Regions from separate parts of the Isoptericola sp. Y581 genome, predicted to be linked through region 3. Evidence: predicted binding sites of a transcription regulator. Region 3 holds the regulator's gene; each other region holds the start of a gene.
What was found. The regulator HspR, encoded in region 3, represses chaperone genes until heat shock. The targets are predictions, from matches to a motif close to AAGTTGAGTCNNNNNGACTCAACTT.
Positions count from the first base shown of each region.

Region 1: a site for HspR is predicted at 2,366-2,390, ahead of AC1C2W_RS14570 (Hsp20/alpha crystallin family protein). Genes of this name have one in related genera too.
Region 2: a site for HspR is predicted at 2,530-2,554, ahead of clpB (ATP-dependent chaperone ClpB). Genes of this name have one in related genera too.

Region 1 is NZ_JCAIUK010000007.1:157,681-164,245, forward strand. It holds gene AC1C2W_RS14555 (class I SAM-dependent methyltransferase) at 1-72, opposite strand, end outside; gene AC1C2W_RS14560 (MerR family transcriptional regulator) at 124-435, shown strand; gene AC1C2W_RS14565 (NAD(P)/FAD-dependent oxidoreductase) at 468-1,691, opposite strand; gene AC1C2W_RS14570 (Hsp20/alpha crystallin family protein) at 1,913-2,329, opposite strand; gene AC1C2W_RS14575 (nitroreductase/quinone reductase family protein) at 2,439-2,804, opposite strand; gene AC1C2W_RS14580 (FAD-dependent oxidoreductase) at 2,928-4,100, shown strand; gene AC1C2W_RS14585 (hypothetical protein) at 4,087-4,209, opposite strand; gene AC1C2W_RS14590 (hypothetical protein) at 4,249-5,244, opposite strand; gene AC1C2W_RS14595 (DUF6318 family protein) at 5,246-5,839, opposite strand; gene AC1C2W_RS14600 (FAD-dependent monooxygenase) at 5,941-6,565, opposite strand, start outside.
Region 2 is NZ_JCAIUK010000005.1:277,538-284,102, reverse strand. It holds gene AC1C2W_RS11790 (AlkA N-terminal domain-containing protein) at 1-235, opposite strand, end outside; gene AC1C2W_RS11785 (alpha/beta hydrolase) at 387-1,379, opposite strand; gene AC1C2W_RS11780 (LppM family (lipo)protein) at 1,372-2,352, opposite strand; gene clpB (ATP-dependent chaperone ClpB) at 2,603-5,245, shown strand; gene AC1C2W_RS11770 (C40 family peptidase) at 5,366-6,211, opposite strand; cyclic di-AMP (ydaO/yuaA leader) riboswitch at 6,215-6,380, opposite strand.
Region 3 is NZ_JCAIUK010000010.1:64,842-71,406, forward strand. It holds gene dnaK (molecular chaperone DnaK) at 1-600, shown strand, start outside; gene grpE (nucleotide exchange factor GrpE) at 597-1,241, shown strand; gene AC1C2W_RS18130 (DnaJ C-terminal domain-containing protein) at 1,415-2,434, shown strand; gene AC1C2W_RS18135 (heat shock protein transcriptional repressor HspR) at 2,456-2,887, shown strand; gene AC1C2W_RS18140 (DUF1540 domain-containing protein) at 3,044-3,352, shown strand; gene AC1C2W_RS18145 (hypothetical protein) at 3,438-4,208, opposite strand; gene AC1C2W_RS18150 (sigma-70 family RNA polymerase sigma factor) at 4,420-6,565, shown strand, end outside.

The DNA of each region.
Region 1 (6,565 bases), on a different contig from region 3:
GGCCACCCCGGCCGCGATCTGCTGCGCGAACGGGGCGTATGCCGCGGCGTCGACACCGGCCGTCGTGAGCAGGGCCGTGCATCGTCGACGTTCATACCGGTGTGAAGGTCAAGGGGGAGCGGGATGCGGATCGGGGAGCTGAGCCGTCGGACGGGAGTCCGCGCCCACCAGCTGCGCTACTACGGGTCGCAGGGCCTCCTGGACGCCGACCGCGGCGCGTACGGCTATCGCGAGTACGGCGAGGACGCCGTACTGCGGGTCAGGCAGATCCGGCATCTGCTCGGTGCGGGCCTGTCGTCCGTGGACATCGCCTACGTGCTGCCCTGCGCCGTCGGGGAGGTCCCGGAGTGGGCGGGGTGCCCCGAGCTGCTGGGCGCGATGCAGTCGCGACTCCGGCGGATCGAGGACCAGATGACCAGGCTCGGCCGGTCGTGACCCCGTGCCCGCCTGAGCCGGCGGGGCGCGACCTAGGCAACCCGGACGACGTCGGCCCGCTCGGGCGCGGCCTGCTCGCTCAGCACCTGGCGACGTCGCGGGTCGGCCATGAACGACGGGAACCGCACCAGCCCAGGCTTTCGGGCCTCCCAGGTGAGCTGCTTGACGGTGCTCCAGCAGACGAGCTCCTTGAGCCCCGCGCCGAGCCTGGCGGCCAGGCGGCCGCCGAGGTAGAGGCTCACGGGGTCGTCGTTGCGCCGGGCGAACTGGAAGAGGCCGGCGCTGCGGCCGAGGCTGAGGCACTGGCCGAGGAAGCCGACCGCGGCGGGTGCGGGCTCCTCGCCCGCGATCTTGGCGAGCACCGTGTCGCCGGCCACCCCGCCGAGCTGCCCCGCGGCCTGGCAGCTCATGCGGAACGGCCGGTCGGACGGCGCGGCCGAGTCGCCGGCGGCGACGATGCGGTCGTCGTCCACGCTGGTCAGCGTCTCGTCCGTGAGCAGGCGGCCCGCGGCGTCGGTGCTCAGGCCGCTGCGCGCGGCGAGGTCCGGCGCGCGGAACCCCGCGGTCCAGATCGTCACGTCGCCGGGGATCTCGCGCCCGTCGGCGAGCCGCACGACGTCGGCCGTCACCTCGGTGACCGTGGCCGACGGGCCCGCCAGCACGGTGACGCCGAGGCGGGCGAGCGTCGCGGCGACGACCTCGCGTCCCTTCGGATGCAGGTACGGGCCGAGCACGTCGCCGCCGACCAGCGTCACGCGTCGGCCCTGCTCCGCCAGCTCGGTGGCGGTCTCGAGGCCGGACGGACCCGCGCCGACCACGGTGATCGCGGCCGAGCGACCCACGGCGTCGAGCGCCGGCATCAGCCGGTCCGCCTCCTCCAGGCTGGCGAGCGGATACGCGTGCTCGGCCGCCCCCGGCACGCTCGGATCGGCGCTGGTACTGCCCACCGCGTACACGAGGTAGTCGTAGCCGACCGTGCCGCCGTCGGCCAGGGTCACCCGGCGCGCGGGCGCGTCGATCCGGTCCACGGTGCCGACCGTCAGCCGCACGCCGTCGGCCAGGATCTCGTCGTAGCTCACGACCGCGTCGTTCGAGCCCGCCACCCGCTGGTGCAGGCGGATCCGCTCCACGAACTGCGGGCGGGCGTTGATCAGGGTCACCGTCACGTCGTCGCGCTTGGTCAGCCGGTTGGCCGTCATCACACCGGCGTACCCGCCGCCGATCACCACGACCTTGCTGATGTTCTTCTCAGACATCGTCTCTCCCTCATCGTCGTCGGTTCTGACACCACGACGGGGTGGGGGTCGGAGACGTGACACCGGACATGCAGACGGCGCCCGGGTCGCGGAAGCGACCGGACGCCGTCGGGCGTGCGCCTGAGCGATCAGGCGGCGGTGTTGTCGGCCGCCCGAGTCTGCGGTTCCGCTGCGGGCGAGGGCCTCGTTCCTCGGCCCTCACCCTTCGCTGCACCTCCGCCTCAGGCGGCGGTGGTGACCTCGACGCGCTGCGGCGCGGTGCCGGCGAAGACGCCGGCCACGGTCACTGTCAGGACGCCCGCGTCGTAGGTCGCGCGGACGGCGTCGCCGTCCACGGCCTTCGGCAGCGTGACGACGCGACGGAACGAGCCGAAGCGGACCTCCGAGATGCGGCGGCCCTCGGACTCCTCCGTGCGCTGGTCCTTGCGCTCGCCGCGCACGACGAGCTTGCGGCCCTCGACCTCGACGGTGACGTCCTCGGCCGGGTTCACGCCCGGCAGGTCGAGGCGGGCGACGAGGTCCTCGCCGTCGCGGTACACGTCGGCCGCGGGCACGGGGCTCTCGGTCGCGAGACGCGGCGTCCACAGGTCGCGGAGCCAGGCGTCGGCGAACGGGGTACGGGTCAGGGTGGTGGTCATGCTGTCCTCCTCCAGGTGGGTGCTGCTGAAGGGTTCAACTTGAGCGCCCTCGACTCAATTTCCGGGTTCGCCGAGGGCGATCATCCCCGTCGTGGCGGGTGCCAGGAGGTCACACGTCGAGGTCGAGCCGCGCGAAGGTGGGAGCGTCGGCGCGCCAGGCGCGGATGATCGAGCCGTGCCGGGCGTACTTGGCGGCGAACGCCTCGACGGCACGACGGCTCTCGTCTGGATCGCTGACGAGCGTCGCGGCGGCTGACCATGAGCTGCTGCGTCGGCTCACGCCCACCCGCTGCTGCGCGAGTGCGTTCTGGAGCCAGTCGCTGCGAGGCCCTCCGCGCACCGCGACGTACAGCCGAGTGCCAACCGGTGCGAACCAGACCGTCACCGCATGCGCCGCGCCGCTGACGCGCCCGCGAGTGGTGATCCGGCAGGTGGTCGCGCCGCAGAGGGCCGCAGGGATTCCGGTGTCCGACACCTCGCCAGCCTACGATCCGGACGATGACCGCGGTGGCGTGCCCTCCGCGGTGGCGCACTCCATGCGGCGCGAGGGAAGACTGCAGGCCGGACCGGCGTTCTCGTGGTCGTGACCCCGACCGACGTGCTGCCCACCGTGGCCGACGTCGTCGTCATCGGCGCGGGCCAGGCGGGGCTGTCCGTGGCCTATCACCTGCGGCGCCGCGGGTTCGTGCCCGCGGGTGCGCAGCCGGGTGTCGACGGCGCGGCCCGTCGCACGTTCGTGGTCCTCGACGCCGAGGACGGCCCCGGCGGCGCGTGGCGGCACCGCTGGCGCTCGCTGCGGATGAGCACGGTCAACGGCATCTACGACCTGCCCGGAATCGAGCAGCCGGACGTCGAGCCCGAGGCCGCGAGCGCCGACGTGCTGCCCGCCTACTTCGGCGACTACGAGGACGAGCTGGGCCTCGCCGTCGCGCGGCCGGTGCGGGTGCGCCGCGTCGAGCGGGCGGACGGCGCTGACGGAGGAGACGACGACCTGGTGGTGCGCTGGGAGGGTCGGGGGACGTCGGGGGTGATCGCCGCCCGGGCGATGGTCAACGCGACGGGCACCTGGTCCAAGCCGTTCTGGCCGCGCTACCCGGGCCAGGAGACGTTCCGCGGACGCCAGCTGCACACGGCCGACTACGTGCGCGCCGAGGACTTCGCCGGGGAGCGGGTGGCCGTCGTCGGCGGCGGGATCTCCGCCGTGCAGCTGCTCGAGGAGGTCTCGCACGTGGCGCAGACCTTCTGGTTCACGCGGCGCGAGCCGGTCTGGCGCGACGAGTTCGGGCCCGACGACGGGTCGCACGCCGTCGCGATGGTCGCCGACCGCGTGCGCGAGGGCCTGCCACCGCTGAGCGTCGTGTCCGTGACTGGGCTGATCCGCACGCCGCGGCTGCTCGCGGCCGAGGCTCGCGGCGTGCTCCAGCGCCGTCCGATGTTCACGCGGATCGTGCCTGACGGCGTCGTGTCCGCCGACGGTGAGACGCTCGCCGTGGACGTCATCTTCTGGAACACCGGCTTCCGCGCCGCCCTGGACCATCTGCGGCCGCTCCAGCTGCGCGCCCCGGGCGGCGGCATCCGGATGGACTCCACCCAGGTGGACGGCGAGCCGCGGGTGCACCTCGTGGGCTACGGGCCGTCGGCCTCCACCGTGGGGGCGAACCGCGCCGGGCGCGAAGCCGTCGCGCGGATCGTCCGGTATCTGGACTCCGACGACGACGGGCGCCCGGCGGATGCGCGGCTCCGGGGGGGACGACCGGTCACCTTACGGTGAAGCTGTGCAGGACTCCCTGGGTCTCGGCCGCACGACGGAGGGCGTCGTCGAAAGTGGCCACCGCGCCGTCCAGGTGGAGCGCGGTGGCGAGGACGACGGCGTCGGGCATCTGCAGCCCGCACCGCACCTGTGGTGCCGGCGGCGCGATTCAGCAGGAGGTGCTGCCCTCGAGGTCGTCGCAGACCAGGTGGGTTCGCACCTCGGTGACGGTGGTGGGACCCGTGGTGCTCGTCGTAGAGATCGTGCCGGCGATGTCGGTCCACGTGCTGGTCCCCTGAACGCGGAAGCGGCCCTGCCAGGTGGTGGTGAGCGAGACCGCGACGCCGGTGCGGTACACGTTGCCGTTGTCGTCCACGTCGGTGCCGGCGTCCGCGCCGGGCGTGCCCAGGCGGCTGTAGGTGTGCCCCACCCAGGTGGCGTCGGGCAGGGGGTCGCCGTCGTGCCAGGGCCGGCCGGGGTCGGTGGTCGTGAGGGTGCTGCCGCCCGGCGAGTACGGGTCGTCGAAGTCCCACGTGAACTCCGTCGGCTCCGCGCGGATGACGACCGGCACACCCAGCAGCGTGACCTGCCGGTCCTGCGGCGTGGCCGACGTGTACGCCGGGTAGTGCACGTTCACCACCATCGGCGGGTTGCCCTGCACCGTCACCTCCGGCGCGGCGATCTTCATCGACTTGAACTCGCGGCGGGCCTGGGCGGCGATGTCCGCGGGGGTGATGCACTCGTCGTCCGACAGCTGCTCCGCGTCGCCGTACGAGCCGTCCTCCTGGACGCGCCGCACCCAGAGCGCGTCGAGCGCGTACTCGCTCTCGTCGCAGGGCACGATGATCTCCGCGACGTCCTTGCCGTCGGGGCACGCGCCGGGGGCGGTCACGATGCCGCTGAGGGAGTCCAGGTCGCCCAGCGTCCCGCACGTCACCGCGTCGGTGCGCGTGTACTTGTCCTGGGGCCCTTCGGATTCCTCCGCCGTGTCACCGTTGCCGTGACGCGAACTGCCCTCACGGCCGACGGTGAGTTCGTTGTTGCTGTCATCCCCAAGACCCCACGCCTCGTCGCCGGAAGCCTCGGTGGCGGTGGCCAGCAATGGAGTCGGCGCTCCGGACACGCCGAGAAGTACACCCGCAAGGATGAGAGCGGAGAGACGCACGCTAGTCACCTTCCACCTGGCCGACCTCGACGATGATCCACTCGTCGTCCTTGCGGCCTACCTCGAACGCAAGGCCGACCTTCTCGGAATCTGGGGAGTGGATGGTCTCGCCCGCCGAGTCCAGGATCTTCACCGATTGCGTGATTTTGACGTCGATGGGCCAGATCCCCGTCGCTGCGTCTTGGTCATACGTGTGGGTCACACGGGGTTGGGACTGGGTGCCTTCCCACGTGTAGCCACGCTCCTGGATGTCTTGCGCCTGCGTCAGTCGCTTTGCACAGAATCCGCAGCTCTTGTGCGACATCGCTTCCCATTCGGCGGTGTCGCCCGTCTTCATGATGTAGTCGTCGAGCTCGAGGAAGTAGACCGCGGCGGCTTCGGCACCCGCGGGGCCGTCGTCGTCCATCGCCTTCGGCCGCTCTGGCGCGACGACGACAGAGCTGGATGTCGGCGACGGTGACGACGAGGCATCAGGGCTCGCGCTGGTGGCGGTCGGCTCGGGCGACGGCGGCGCGGGCGCGTCGCCGTCGCAGCCGGCGACGAGCAGTGCGGCGGCGATGGAGGTGGCGGCGAGGATGGCCCGGGTGCGGGTCATGACGGGGCTCCTGTCGGCGGTGACGTCGCGGTCACTGTAGGGCAATCCGTCAGATGGTTGACTCGGAGTCTGTGGACAACGACGTCGCCGCAGGTGGCGGCTCAGCTGCTGGGCGGGTGCCAGCTCATCACGGGCCGCAAGGCCCGGGCACCGAGCGATTCCGTCCAACGGCCGAGGGCGCGCATTCCCGTGTCGCGGACGCCGGTGGCGGCCGCCGACGTCCACAGGGTGGGCCCGGCGACCCGCGCCGACATCCGCATCACCCGCTGAACCCGCGGCCGCCGCTCGGCCGACCAGCGCTGCAGCGCCGCCGCCACGTCGTCGCGTGGGCCCACGCGCGCGCCCAGCACCACCGCGTCCTCGATCGCCTGGCACCCGCCCTGCCCGAGGTTCGGCAGCATCGCGTGGGCGGCGTCGCCGACGAGCGCGACACGCCCCGCCGCGAGGGACGCCGGGGGAGCGGGCAGGTGGCGCAGCTCGTGCCGCAGCACCGCGGTGTCGTCGACCGACGCCAGGAGCGCGGGAATCGGGTCGTGCCAGCCGGCGAGCCGGGCCCGCAGCTCGTCGAGGTCTCGGGGCACGCCCGCGGCCTCGGCTACCGACGCGTACGCGTAGACCTGCCCGTCGGCGAGCGGCGCGACGCCCACGACGATCCCCCGACCCCAGGTCTCCGAGCCGACGACGCCCGGCACCGGCGGGGTGACGAATCGCCACGCCGTCGACCCG
Region 2 (6,565 bases), on a different contig from region 3:
GCTTGCAGGCGCGGAAGCCGGCCTCGTGCGCCGCGGCCGACGTCAGGTAGAACGTGACGTTCTCCGGCTTGGGCGTCCGGGCCGGGCACGACGGCCGGCAGTAGATGCCCGTCGTGCGCACCGCGGTGAAGAACTGCCCGTCGAACCGCGTGTCGCGCGCGGCGATGGCGCGGTACCGCTCGGCGAAGACCTGCGGGTCGTCTGCCGTCGCGCGGGGGTGGGCTGTCGTGGTCATGACCCCATCCTCACGCCCGGCACCGGCGGGGGCTAGCGGGAATCGGACACGACGGAGACCGCCGCTCGGCCCCCCGCTGCCGAACAGGCGGTTGACACCGTGATGGGGCCGTCTTCGGACGCATCACGGTGTCAACCGCCTGTTCGGCGAGCTAGGGGAGCTCGTCGACCCAGTCGAGGACGGCGGCGAGGTAGGTGTCGCGGGCGGGCTCGGGCGACAGGGCGAGGTCGTGCGCGCCGCCGGGGATGATGCGGAGGGTGACGTCCGTGCCCAGGCGCGGCGCCCGCTCGCGGATGTGCTCGACGTCGAGCACGGAGTCGGTGGTGACCAGCTCAGGGTGCCACGCCCGGGCAGGGCCGGAACGGTTCGAGGAGAGCGCCAGCACCGGGATCGTCAGGTCCAGACCGCGGCCCACCCGCCGGTGCGCGCGACGCACCGAGCGGAGCCAGCCCGCGCGCGCAGGGAAGCCGTGGTGCGGCTTCCAAGCGAGGTCGAAGTCCCACTCGCCACCCGACTCGTGGTGCAGTGCCGGCCCGTAGTGCTCCCCGGGCGAGCCGACGACGAGCCGCGGCGCGAACCTCCCGACGACGTCGATCGCCCACGTCACGGGTCCGCGCTTCAGCCAGCCCTCGTTGAGCTCGAGCCAGGGGCTGTTGAGCACCAGCGCGTCCGCCCGCCCGGGGCGGGCGGACGCCCACAACGGGGCGATCAGGCCGCCCGTCGAATGCCCCAGCACGACCAGCCGCTCGTGGCCCGCCGCCCGGACGGCGTCGGCCGCGGCGTCGAGGTCCTGGGCGTACAGCGCGAGGTCGGTCACGAGGTTCGGGTCGTGCCCCGCGGCCGTGTGCGCGGCCAGCGCCCGCCCGTGGCCGCGCAGGTCGACGGCGTAGAACGCGGGGCCACGGTCGGCGACCGCGCGCGCCACGTGCGGGTGGAAGAAGTAGTCGACGAAGCCGTTCACGTACAGGACGGCGGTCCGGGCGGGCGGGGTGCCGGTGTCGCTGCCCGGGGTGGACGGGACGTGCCGCACCAGCACGGCCTCGGCGCCGCCCGGGAGCGGCAGGCTGCGGGCCTCGAAGTCCGCGCCGAGGACGTCGGCTCGCCACGCCCCGACGGCGCCGGCGGCGCCGCGCGCGTCAGGCACCCTGGGGCGGGTCGGTCGGGCGGCGCTCGGTGTCGGGGCCGTCGGTGTCGGGGCCGTCGGCGCGCGTCTCCGGCTCGATGGGCTGGGTCGGCTGGCTCGGCTCGAGCGGCTCGGCGACCGGGCCGGTGGTCGGCCCGGACGGCGCGGGCGAGTCGGGGGCGGGCTCGGGTTCCAGAGGTTCCGCGACGGGGCCGGTGCCGGGCTCGGCCCCGGGCTGGGCGGTCGGCGCCGCAGCCGCCGGGGGCGCGCCGAACACCTGCTCCTCCGGCGTCGGGCCGGCTCCGGGCGCTGGGCCGGCTCCGGGCGTCGGGCCGGCTCCGGGCGTCGGGCCGGCTCCGGGCGCGGTGCCCGCAGCGAGGGCGGAGTCGCCGGTGACGGCGGTGGAACGGCGGTTGTTCCGCACGACGAACCAGACGATGAGGCCGATGACGATCGGCCCCACGACGAGCCCGACGATCCACCACGGGAAGTCGCCCGCGCCGGGCTCGGCCGCGCCCCGGGCGTGGATCTCGGTGGTCTCGCCGAACGCGGGCGTCCAGGTGACGGTGCTGCCGTCGACCGTGCCGTTGGTGTCGCCCACCGCGCCGGGGAACGTGACCGAGATCTGCACGTCGAACGAGTCCATGACGCCCTCGGGCAGCGAGCCCATCTGGTCGGCGCCCTCGGACAGGTCCATGGTGCCGTCCACCACGTACTCGTCGCCGTCGCGGGTGACGCTCAGCTGCTCGCCGGTGGCGCCGCCGGAGTCGAACTCCTCGAGCGGGATGTCGGCGAAGGTGATCTGGGTGCCGGTGTACTCGTCGTCGGAGTACGGCTCATGGGTGGCGCCCTCGGGCAGGTCCTGCTGGAGCTCGCTCCCGGCCTGGTCCCAGAGCTCGCTGGGCTCCATGCCCATGGTCTCGGCCAGCTGGTTGGAGAAGGCCATGATCATGGTGCCGGAGACGCTGTCGTCCTCGGACAGCGTGAGGTCCATGTCGACTTTTTCATGCAGCCGGCGAGGGCGAGGAGGCCGACGGCGGCGAGCGTCGCCGCGATCGCGGTGCGGAGACGGCGGCGGCCGCCGGTTCGAGTGGTCACCGCCCCAGCATCCCCTAGCCGTGGGCGGCGAGCCACCGGGCTCGACCAGCGCACACGCTGGCGGTTGCGACCAAAGTTGAGCGGAATAGACTCAACTTTGGAGGCGTTCCCCGAACAGACGTTTTCCCTGTCATCACGGAGGTCCCATGGACATCAAGCTCACGACCATGTCGCAGCAGGCGCTCGGCGACGCCGTGCAGTCGGCGTCGGCGGCGGGCAATCCCCAGCTCGAGCCCGTGCACCTGCTGTCCGCCCTGTTGCAGCAGCAGGGCGGCGTCGCTGCCGGCCTGCTCGATGCCGTCGGCGCCAACGCGCAGCAGATCGGCCAGCGCACGCGGGCCGCCCTCGTCGCGCTCCCGCAGGTCAGCGGCTCCGCCGTCGCCCAGCCCTCGCCGTCGCGCGCCATGAGCGCGGTGCTCGAGAACGCCGGCAAGGAGGCCGAGTCCCTCGGCGACGAGTACGTCTCGACCGAGCACCTCCTCATCGGGGTGGCGGCCGGGCAGTCGCCCGCGGCGCAGGCGCTCACCGAGGCGGGCGCCACCGCCGACGCTCTGCGTGCCGCGCTCCCCGCCGTCCGCGGGTCGAGCCGCGTCACAAGCCCCAACCCCGAGGGCACGTACAAGGCGCTGGAGCAGTACGGCACCGACCTCACGCAGGCTGCGCGCGACGGCCGGCTCGACCCGGTCATCGGGCGCGACGCCGAGATCCGCCGCGTGGTGCAGGTGCTGAGCCGTCGCACCAAGAACAACCCCGTGCTCATCGGCGAGCCCGGCGTCGGCAAGACCGCCGTCGTCGAAGGGCTGGCCCAGCGGATCGTGGCCGGCGACGTGCCCGAGTCGCTGCGTGACAAGCGCCTCGTCGCCCTCGACCTGCCGAGCATGGTCGCGGGCGCCAAGTACCGCGGCGAGTTCGAGGAGCGGCTCAAGGCCGTGCTCGAGGAGATCACCTCGTCGGACGGCGAGGTCGTGACCTTCATCGACGAGCTGCACACCGTCGTCGGAGCGGGCGCCGGTGGCGAGGGCGCGATGGACGCCGGCAACATGCTCAAGCCCATGCTCGCGCGCGGCGAGCTGCGGATGGTCGGCGCCACGACGCTCGACGAGTTCCGCGAGCACATCGAGAAGGACCCGGCCCTGGAGCGGCGCTTCCAGCAGGTCTTCGTGGGCGAGCCGTCCGTGGAAGACACGGTCGCCATCCTGCGCGGGCTCAAGGAGCGGTACGAGGCGCACCACAAGGTGACGATCGCCGACTCGGCCCTGGTCGCCGCCGCCGCGCTGTCCGACCGGTACATCACCGGCCGCCAGCTCCCGGACAAGGCGATCGACCTCGTCGACGAGGCCGCGTCGCGGCTGCGCATGGAGATGGACAGCTCGCCGATCGAGATCGACGAGCTGCAGCGCGCCGTCACGCGCCTCGAGATGGAGGAGGTCGTGCTCAAGGACGCCGAGAGCACCGGCGACGCGGCGTCGCGCGAGCGGCTGGAGAAGCTGCGCGCCGACCTCGCCGACCGTCGCGAGGAGCTCGCCGCGCTCACGGCGCGGTGGGAGTCGGAGAAGGCCGGCCACAACCGGGTCGGCGACCTGCGCGCCCGCATCGACGAGCTGCGCACCGAGTCCGACCGGCTGCAGCGCGAGGGCGACCTCGAGGGCGCGGCCCGCATCCTGTACGGCGAGATCCCGCAGGTCGAGCGCGAGCTCGACGCGGCCGAGCGCGCCGAGGCGGAGTCGTCGGTCGGGGCTGCCGAGACCGAGGAGCAGGGTTTCGACCAGCTCAACCCGCAAGGTCCGATGATCGCCGACAAGGTCGGCGCGGACGAGATCGCCGAGGTGGTCTCCGCCTGGACCGGCATCCCGGCCGGGCGCATGCTGCAGGGCGAGTCCGAGAAGCTCCTCCACATGGAGGACGTCATCGGCGCGCGGCTCATCGGCCAGAAGGCGGCCGTGCGCATGGTCTCCGACGCGGTGCGGCGCTCGCGGGCCGGCGTCTCCGACCCCGACCGGCCCACCGGGTCGTTCCTCTTCCTCGGCCCCACGGGCGTGGGCAAGACGGAGCTCGCCAAGTCGCTGGCGGACTTCCTGTTCGACGACGAGCGCGCCATGGTGCGCATTGACATGTCGGAGTACTCCGAGAAGCACTCGGTGTCCCGGCTGGTCGGCGCGCCCCCCGGGTACGTCGGCTACGAGGAGGGCGGCCAGCTCACGGAGGCCGTGCGGCGCCGGCCCTACTCCGTCGTCCTGCTGGACGAGGTGGAGAAGGCCCACCCCGAGGTCTTCGACATCCTGCTGCAGGTGCTCGACGACGGCCGCCTCACCGACGGCCAGGGCCGCACCGTCGACTTCCGCAACGTCATCCTGGTGCTGACGTCGAACCTGGGCTCGCAGTTCCTCGTGGACCCGGCCCTGGACGACGCCGCCCGGCGCGAGGCCGTCATGGCGGCCGTGCGCGCGTCGTTCAAGCCGGAGTTCCTCAACCGGCTCGACGACGTGGTGATCTTCGACGCCTTGAGCGTCGAGGAGCTCGGCGAGATCGTCGACCTGCAGGTCGCGGCGTTCGCCCAGCGGCTGGCCGACCGGCGCATCACGGTGGACGTCACGCCCGCCGCGCGGGAGTGGCTGGCGCTCGAGGGGTTCGACCCCGCGTACGGCGCCCGCCCGCTGCGCCGACTGGTGCAGCGCGAGATCGGCGACCGGCTGGCCAAGGAGCTGCTCGCGGGCACGGTGTCCGACGGCAGCACGGTGGTCGTGGACCGGGCGCCCGACGCCGCTGGCCTCGTGGTGACCGTCCTCTGACGCCGAGATAGAGAAGCTGGTTCGCCGAGATAGAGAAGCTCGAAGGACGCCGCGATCTGTCGCGGCGTCCTTCGAGCTTCTCTATCTCGGCGAACCAGCTTGTCTATCTCGGCGAGAAGGTCAGATCGCCTTGCTGCTGACGCGGATGAACTTGGGGCTGCTCTGCCAGATCGAGCGCTTGACCACGCCGACCCCCGGGCGGGCGGCGTCGATCTGCTTGCCGTTGCCGACGTAGATGGCGACGTGCCCGGGGGACCAGATGAGGTCACCGGGCTTGGCCTTGCTCCGCGAGATGACCTTGCCGACGTTCCTCTGGGCGGAGGACGTCCGCGGGAGCTTCTTGCCGATCGCCTTCTTGTACACGTACGAGGTGAGACCGGAGCAGTCGAAGGAGTTCGGGCCGGCGGCGCCGGACACGTAGCGCTTGCCGACCTGCTTCTTGGCGAGCGCCACGACGGACGACCCGGTCTTCTTGGTCACGCCGGTGGTGCGCGACGACTTGTTCGCGAGGTTGTTCGACGTCGGGTAGACGACGATGCGTACCCGGTTCTTGCCCGACTTGTACGTGGACCAGTACGGCTTGAACGTCGACTTGCCGCTGTGCAGCTTCCTGGTCGAGACGACCTTGCCGTTCAGCACCAGCTTGGCGCGACCGGAGACGGCCTTGCCGGCGTGCGTGACCTTCATCGAGAACGCGGGGCGGTACTTGCCCGAGGTCCTGGCGACGGTGTGCTTGGTCGCCTTGAAGACGGTGCGGGGCTTGGTCTTGGCCTTGGCGGTGTGGACGGCGACGGAGCTGACGCTCGCGGACGCCGAGCCGGTCGCGGCGGAGGCGTGGGGGGCGGTGGCGACGAGGCCGCCGCCGGTGAGGGCTGCGGCGAGGCCGAGGGCGACGATGGCGCGCCGGGGGCGGGAGGCCGCCACGGCGACGGTGCCGGGGCGCGCAGGGTCGAGGGTCGTGGGCATGGGTGGACCTCCAGCCTGCGAGATGAGCTGTCGGGTGAGGCCGAGATCGTTGGCCTGCCATCGAAAGATGGCTGAACCCCAAGGCCGGGAGCGTCCGGACCGTGTCGGTCCGGGCGGCCGGCCGGAAGAGATGTGGGTCTCCCGCTGCTGCCGTGAGTTTCGTGGTCACCGGGACGCCGGCAGCACTCGGCTGCGTCCCGGTCGGCCGGCACCTGGAGCAGGCGCCGTCGAAGGACGCTAACCCCGCCGACCCTCCGTGGGCACGTTCCGATAACACCGGGCGTGGTGCGCCCGGCGACGACCTCCCAGCGTCCGCGCAGGACGAGTCCGGACATCACCCTCCGAACCGGGCGC
Region 3 (6,565 bases):
AACAAGCCGCTGGGCACGTTCGAGCTCACGGGCATCGCCCCGGCGCCGCGCGGCGTGCCGCAGATCGAGGTCACCTTCGACATCGACGCGAACGGCATCGTGCACGTGTCCGCCAAGGACCGCGGCACGGGCACCGAGCAGTCGATGAAGATCACCGGCGGGTCGGCCCTCCCCAAGGAGGACATCGACCGCATGGTGAAGGACGCCGAGGAGCACGCGGCCGAGGACAAGCAGCGTCGCGAGGAGGCGGAGACCCGCAACCAGGCGGAGTCGTTCGCGTACTCGATGGAGAAGCAGATCGCGGACAACCGCGACAAGCTCCCCGCCGAGGTCGTGTCCGAGGTCGAGGCCGACGTCGCCGAGGTGAAGTCCGCGCTCGAGGGTGAGGACGCCGGCGCCGTGAAGGCCGCGTACGAGAAGCTCGGCGTGTCGTCGCAGAAGATCGGCCAGGCGCTCTACGCCACGGCGGAGCAGGAGCAGGCCGCGGGTAACACCGGGGCCGCTGCCGACGACGCCGCCTCCGCGGCCGGCGCGACCTCCGCGCCGGACGAGGACGTCGTCGACGCCGAGATCGTGGACGACGAGGACGAGCGCAAGTGACGGACGAGAGCCAGCGGTCGGTCCCCGAGCCCCCGGAGAACTCCGAGGGCTCGGGGGAGACCCCATTCCAGTTCACCGACAAGCGCAAGGTCGACCCGCAGTCGGGCGACGCCCGCGCTGCCGGCCGGGCCGGCCCCGCCCAGCCCTCCGAGGGCGACGACCCGCTCGCCACGCTCGACTTCGAGCCCGCGGGCGACGGGGCCGAGAGTGCCGCGGTCCTGGCGGCCAAGGCCCAGGCGGCCGAGCGCCTGGACGCGCTGCAGCGCGAGCGGGCGTCGTTCACGAACTACCGCAACCGCTCGCTGCGCGACCAGGAAGCGGCACGCACGCAGGGCACGCAGGACGTGCTCGCTGCGCTGCTGCCCGTGCTGGACGACATCGAGCGCGCCAGGCAGCACGCCGAGCTGAGCGGGCCCATGGCGGCCATCGCGGAGAAGCTGGACGCGTCGCTGGCGAAGTTCGGAGTCGAACGGTTCGGCACGGTCGGGGAGGAGTTCGACCCCACCGTGCACGAGGCGCTCATGCACAACGTCGACGCGGAGGCGACGACCGCCACGGTCAGCCTGGTGGTCGAGCCCGGCTACCGCATCGGCGACAAGGTGGTCCGCGCCGCCCGCGTCGGCGTCGTCGGGCCGGAGTAGCACACCCGTCGCCGGTTGAGCCTGTCGAAACCCGCTGGTTGAGCTTGTCGAAACCGGCTGGTTGAGCTTGTCGAAACCCGGGTTCGACAGGCTCAACCAGCGGGGCTCCGGCTCAACCAGCACTCGCACGACGAGGATGATGAGATCACGAGCATGACCCGGAAGGAGGCGTCGTGACAGGTCAGGACTGGATCGAGAAGGACTTCTACTCCGCCCTCGGCGTCCCCAAGGACGCGGACGACGCGGCGATCAAGAAGGCGTACCGCAAGCTGGCCCGCAAGTACCACCCGGACCAGAACCCGGGGGACGACGCGGCCGAGACCAAGTTCAAGGAGATCGGCGAGGCGTACGCGGTACTCTCCGACACCGAGCAGCGCCAGCAGTACGACGCCGTACGGGCGATGGCCGGCGGCGGCGCGCGGTTCGCGGCAAGCCCCGGCGGTGGCGGCGGCAACGGGTTCGAGGACGTCTTCGGCAACATGTTCGGCGGCGGCGGCGCCGGCGCCGGCGGCCCGAACGTCCGGTACTCGCAGTACCCCCAGGGCGGCGCCGACAGCGGGTTCGAGGACATCCTGAGCTCGATGCTCGGCGGCCAGGGCGGCGGCGGGTTCCGCACCAGCCGGCGCGCCGGCTTCACCACGCCGCAGAAGGGCGCGGACGTCGCAGCGGAGACCACGCTGCCGTTCCGCACGGCTGTGCAGGGCGCCACGGTGGAGTTCACGGTGGACGGCCGCAAGGTCAAGACCAAGATCCCGGCCGGCGTCAACGACGGGCGCAAGCTCCGCATCCGCGGCAAGGGGCGCCCGGGCCCGGGAGGCGGCGACCCCGGAGACCTCGTGGTCACGGTGCACGTGTCCCCGCACCCCGTGTTCACGCTGGACGGGTCCAACCTACGCATGACCGTGCCGGTCACGTTCGCCGAGGCGGCGCTCGGAACCACGATCGAGGTGCCCACGCTCGACGGGCAGACCGTGCGGCTCAAGGTGCCTGCGGGCACGCCGTCGGGCCGAGTGCTGCGCGTCAAGGGTCGTGGCGTCCCGACGCCGAAGACCCAGGGCGACCTGCTGGTGACCGTGCAGGTCACCGTGCCGCAGAAGCTCGGCAAGAAGGCGAAGGAGGCGCTCGAGGCGTTCGCCGCCGAGAGCGACCACGAGGACGTGCGGGCGGGCCTGGCGCAGCGCGCCGCGCAATAGCACTGGTCGAGGGAGGAGATCATCGTGGACGTCGACGCCCCGGTGCTGACCGTGTCGCAGGCGGCCGGGCTCGCGGGGATGCATCCGCAGACCCTGCGGCAGTACGACCGCCTCGGCCTGGTAACGCCCCGGCGCGCCACGGGCCGCGGTCGGCGCTACTCCCAGCGCGACGTGACGCGCCTGCTGGAGATCCAACGGCTCGCCCAGGTGGAGGGCATCAACCTCGCCGGTATCCGGCGCATCCTCGACCTCCAGGAGCACGTGACGCAGCTCGAGAGGCGCCTCGCGGCGCTCGCGACGCATCCGGGCGGCAGGGTCTTCGCCGCCGGGTCCACGGGCGGCGACGTCGTCGTCGTGCGCCGTGGCCAGCGCGTTCGCCGGGCCGAGCGGTCGGAGCTCGAGGCGGCCGACGGCGCGATGGTGCTGTGGCGCCCGGGGCCCCGTCGCGGCTGAGAGTATTTTCGCAACGCCATTCTTCGTTAATTGGAATTGCGTTCGGTAAGGCTCTCCTCAGTAAATTCGATATCGCATTCGCTGTGCAATTCCGCGCACGAGTCATACCCTGGCCGAAGGCGGCGAGAGCCGGTGTCGAGCGGCGAGGAGCATGCGATGAGCACGCTGATGGAGATGCCCGAGGTGACCGAGTGCACCGTCGAGCGCTGCGGATACAACCACGAGCACGGCTGTCACGCCGGGGCGGTGACCATCGCCGGGCACCACGGCGACGCGTCGTGCGCCACGTTCATCCCGCTCAGCACCAAGGGCGGCCTCGAGAAGGTCATCGCCCACGTGGGTGCGTGCCAGCGTGGGGACTGCGTCCACAACCAGGAGCTCGAGTGCGGGGCGGGGGCGATCCGCGTCGGCGCCGGGCCCGACGACGAGAGCCACGCCGACTGCCTCACCTACGCCCAGCACTGACGGTCGTCGGCTGATCGTCTAGGTTTCGACAGGCTCAACCAGCGATCTGCAGGCTCAACCAGCGATCGACAGGCTCAACCAGCGATCAGCGTGCCAGCTGTGCGAGCAGCTCGACCGCGGCGGCGTGCGACGTCGGCAGGGACTCCATCCACACCCGGGTGGGGCGTCGCAGCGTGTCCCCGAGTCCCATCAGCATGGCGTTGCGCTCCACGACGCTCTGGACGGCCTTCGCCAGGTCGGGGACCCCGGAGTCGCGGCGTACCAGCACGGCGAAGACGCCGTCGGTCAGCGCCGCCATCGGGTGCCCGTCCCCGAACACCTGCTCCAGGGCGCGGCCCACCGTCGCCGACCGGGCCGCGCGATCCCAGGGGGCGAGCCCGTCGACGGCCACGTCGACGACCACGAGGCCGAACATGCTCAGGACGTCGTCCGTGCCCGGCGCCCCGTACGTCTCCCGCAGCCGCTCACCCAGGTAGTCGCGCGTCGGCAGCCCGGTGGCGGGGTCGCGCACCCCGCCCAGCGCCGGCTCGGCGTCCCGGCCGCGCACCCAGCCCACTGCCACCGCGCGGACCGCCTCCGGGTCGGGCTCGCGACGCACCGAGCGGTACAGGCACTCGACGTCGTCCAGGGTCTCGCCCAAGCCCACGCCCGCGCCCCCGCGGGCGGCTCCGAGCCGGTGGGCGGCGGCGTGCGGCGACGTGCCGTCGTCGAACGTCTCGGCGAGGGCGTCGACCGCCGGGTGGTACCAGTCGTTCGGGCGCAGCCACACCTCGGCCAGGCTCGTCGCACGCCAACGGTCGCGGACGTCGGAGCTTTGCTCCGGCGCGTCCGTGGGCCCGCTCGCTGACCGGTTCATGATGTAGGGACTTCCATAGCGGCTCATCATGACGCAGTTGTGGGGCACTTTCTCAAGGAACTTCCCCCGCCCATTTTCATATGGTGCTCGAGGCACGGAATCCCGCGGCTTCTGGCCTGAACTTCACCCTCCCGGAGGATGCTCCGGGCGCGTAAAGTACGGAGGTCTGCGTGGCGCGGGTCGCGCAGGGTTCTCGGAGCGAGGAACGGCCATGACGGACGTCTACGTAGGGTCTGACGACTCGGCGCGGAGCGATGCCGAGCTGATCCTCGACGTGCGCGGCGGAGACCTCGAGGCGTACGGCGCGCTCTACGTGCGGCACGTCCCGGCAGCCCGCGCGGTGGCCCGGCAGTACGTGCGCTCGTCGGCCGACGCCGACGACGTCGTGTCCGAGGCGTTCCACCGCGTGCTGGACGTGCTGCAGCACGGCGGCGGGCCCGACGCAACGTTCCGGGCATACCTGCTGACCGTCGTCCGGCACCTGGCCGCCGACCTCGCCCGCGGGGTGCGCCGCACGCGCCCCACCGACGACGACGGCACGTTCGAGGCCGCGCTCGGTCTTGTGGACTCCACCGACGTCGCCACCTTCGAGGGCTTCGAGCACTCCGTGGTGAAGAACGCCTACGAGGGGCTCCCGGAGCGGTGGCAGGCCGTGCTCTGGTACACGGAGATCGAGGGCCGGGCCCCGGCGGAGGTCGCGCCGATCCTCGGGCTCACGCCCAACGGCGTGTCTGCCCTCGCGTACCGCGCCCGGGAGGGCCTGCGGGTCGGGTACCTCCAGGAGCACCTGACGTACGCGCCGACCGACGGCTGCCGCGCGGTCAACCCCCTGCTCGGCGGGTACGTGCGGGGCGGCCTCGCCCGGCGCGAGGTCACGAAGGTCGACGCGCACCTCGGCGACTGCGGCGAGTGCCGGTCCCTGGTGCTCGAGCTCGGCGACATCGCGCACGGGATGCGCGCCGTGGTGGCGCCGCTGATCGTCGGGCTCGCGGGCATGGCCGTGGTGGGTGCCCTGCCGATCGGCGGCTCGATCGTCGGGGCCCTCGGCGGCAGCGGCGTCGCCACCGGGAGCGCCGTGACCGTCGGCACGGTGACGGGCGGCTCGGCCGGCAGTGCGACGGGCGGTGCCACGGCCTCGATCTGCACGACGGCAACCACGACCACGACCACCGCGGCCTCGGCAGGGACGACCACGGCGACCGGCGCGGCGTCGCTGGCAGGCACGGCAACGGCGGGCGTGGCGACCGGGTCGGCGGCCACCGCCGGCACCGCGGCCGCGGCCGGGGCCGGGGCGTTCATGGGGACGACCGCCGGAGTGGCCGCGGCGGCGGGTGCGGTCGCCGTCGCGACCGTCGGTGTGGTCACCGTGCTCAACGCGCTCAGCACGGCGCAGGACCCAGCGGCCGCACCGCCGGCAGCCGTCACCATCCCGGGCCAGCCGTGGGCGGCGCCGTGGGAGCCGCCCGTCGAGGCGGAGGTCGAGCCCGGCGAGGACGCCGTGGACACCCCGACCGCCGACCCCTCGAGCCCGGCCAACCTGCTGGCCGTCAGCCCGTTCCCGCCGCTCGCCGACCTCACCGTCGCCTCCGCGACGGGGCCGCTCGAGCCGCGCATCGTGCAGTCCCTCGTGCTGACGGTGACCAACACCGGGGGCGCGACGGCCGACGGGGCCGTGGTCGAGGTCGCCATGCCCGACGGGGTCGATCTCGCGCTCCCCGACGCCCCCCTCGGCGCGGCCGCGGGAACCGCCTTCGCCGCGGACGCGCTCGCCTGTACCCCCGCCGACGGCGACGGGCGGCTGGCACGGTGCGCGCTCGGCACGATCGAGCCGGGGGCGTCGCGCACCGGGTCGGTCCCCGTGCGGGCCGGGTCGGGTGGCAGCTACCCGATCGGCGCGTCCGTGTGGGCCGACAACCTGGCGGCGGAGACCGTCGACCTGCCGCCCACGACCGTCCTGCCGTACGGCGCCGAGCTCACCGCGTCCACCGGGGACGCCGTCGTGCTCTCCAACCCGGGCGCCGCGTGGGTGCCGCTGGCGGTCCGCAACACCGGCGACCAGCCCGCGTCTGCCGGCTGGTCGGTGCTCGTGACTGTCCCGGACGGGCTGCGGCCGGTCACTTCCGACGGCGACCTGACGTGCTCGCCGGCGACCGGCGGCACCACCACCTCCCACGGCGGGACGTCCTCCACCGGGGAGGCGACCACGGCCACGGACGCCGTCCTGACCACCACGGGCAGCACGTCCGCGGCCGGTGCGGCGCACGGCACCTCCTGGTCGTGCGCCTCGGGCGCGGATGCCGCACCGCTCGGCCCGGGCGAGCAGCGCTCGGTCCGGGTGCGCGTCGTCGCCGACGGCA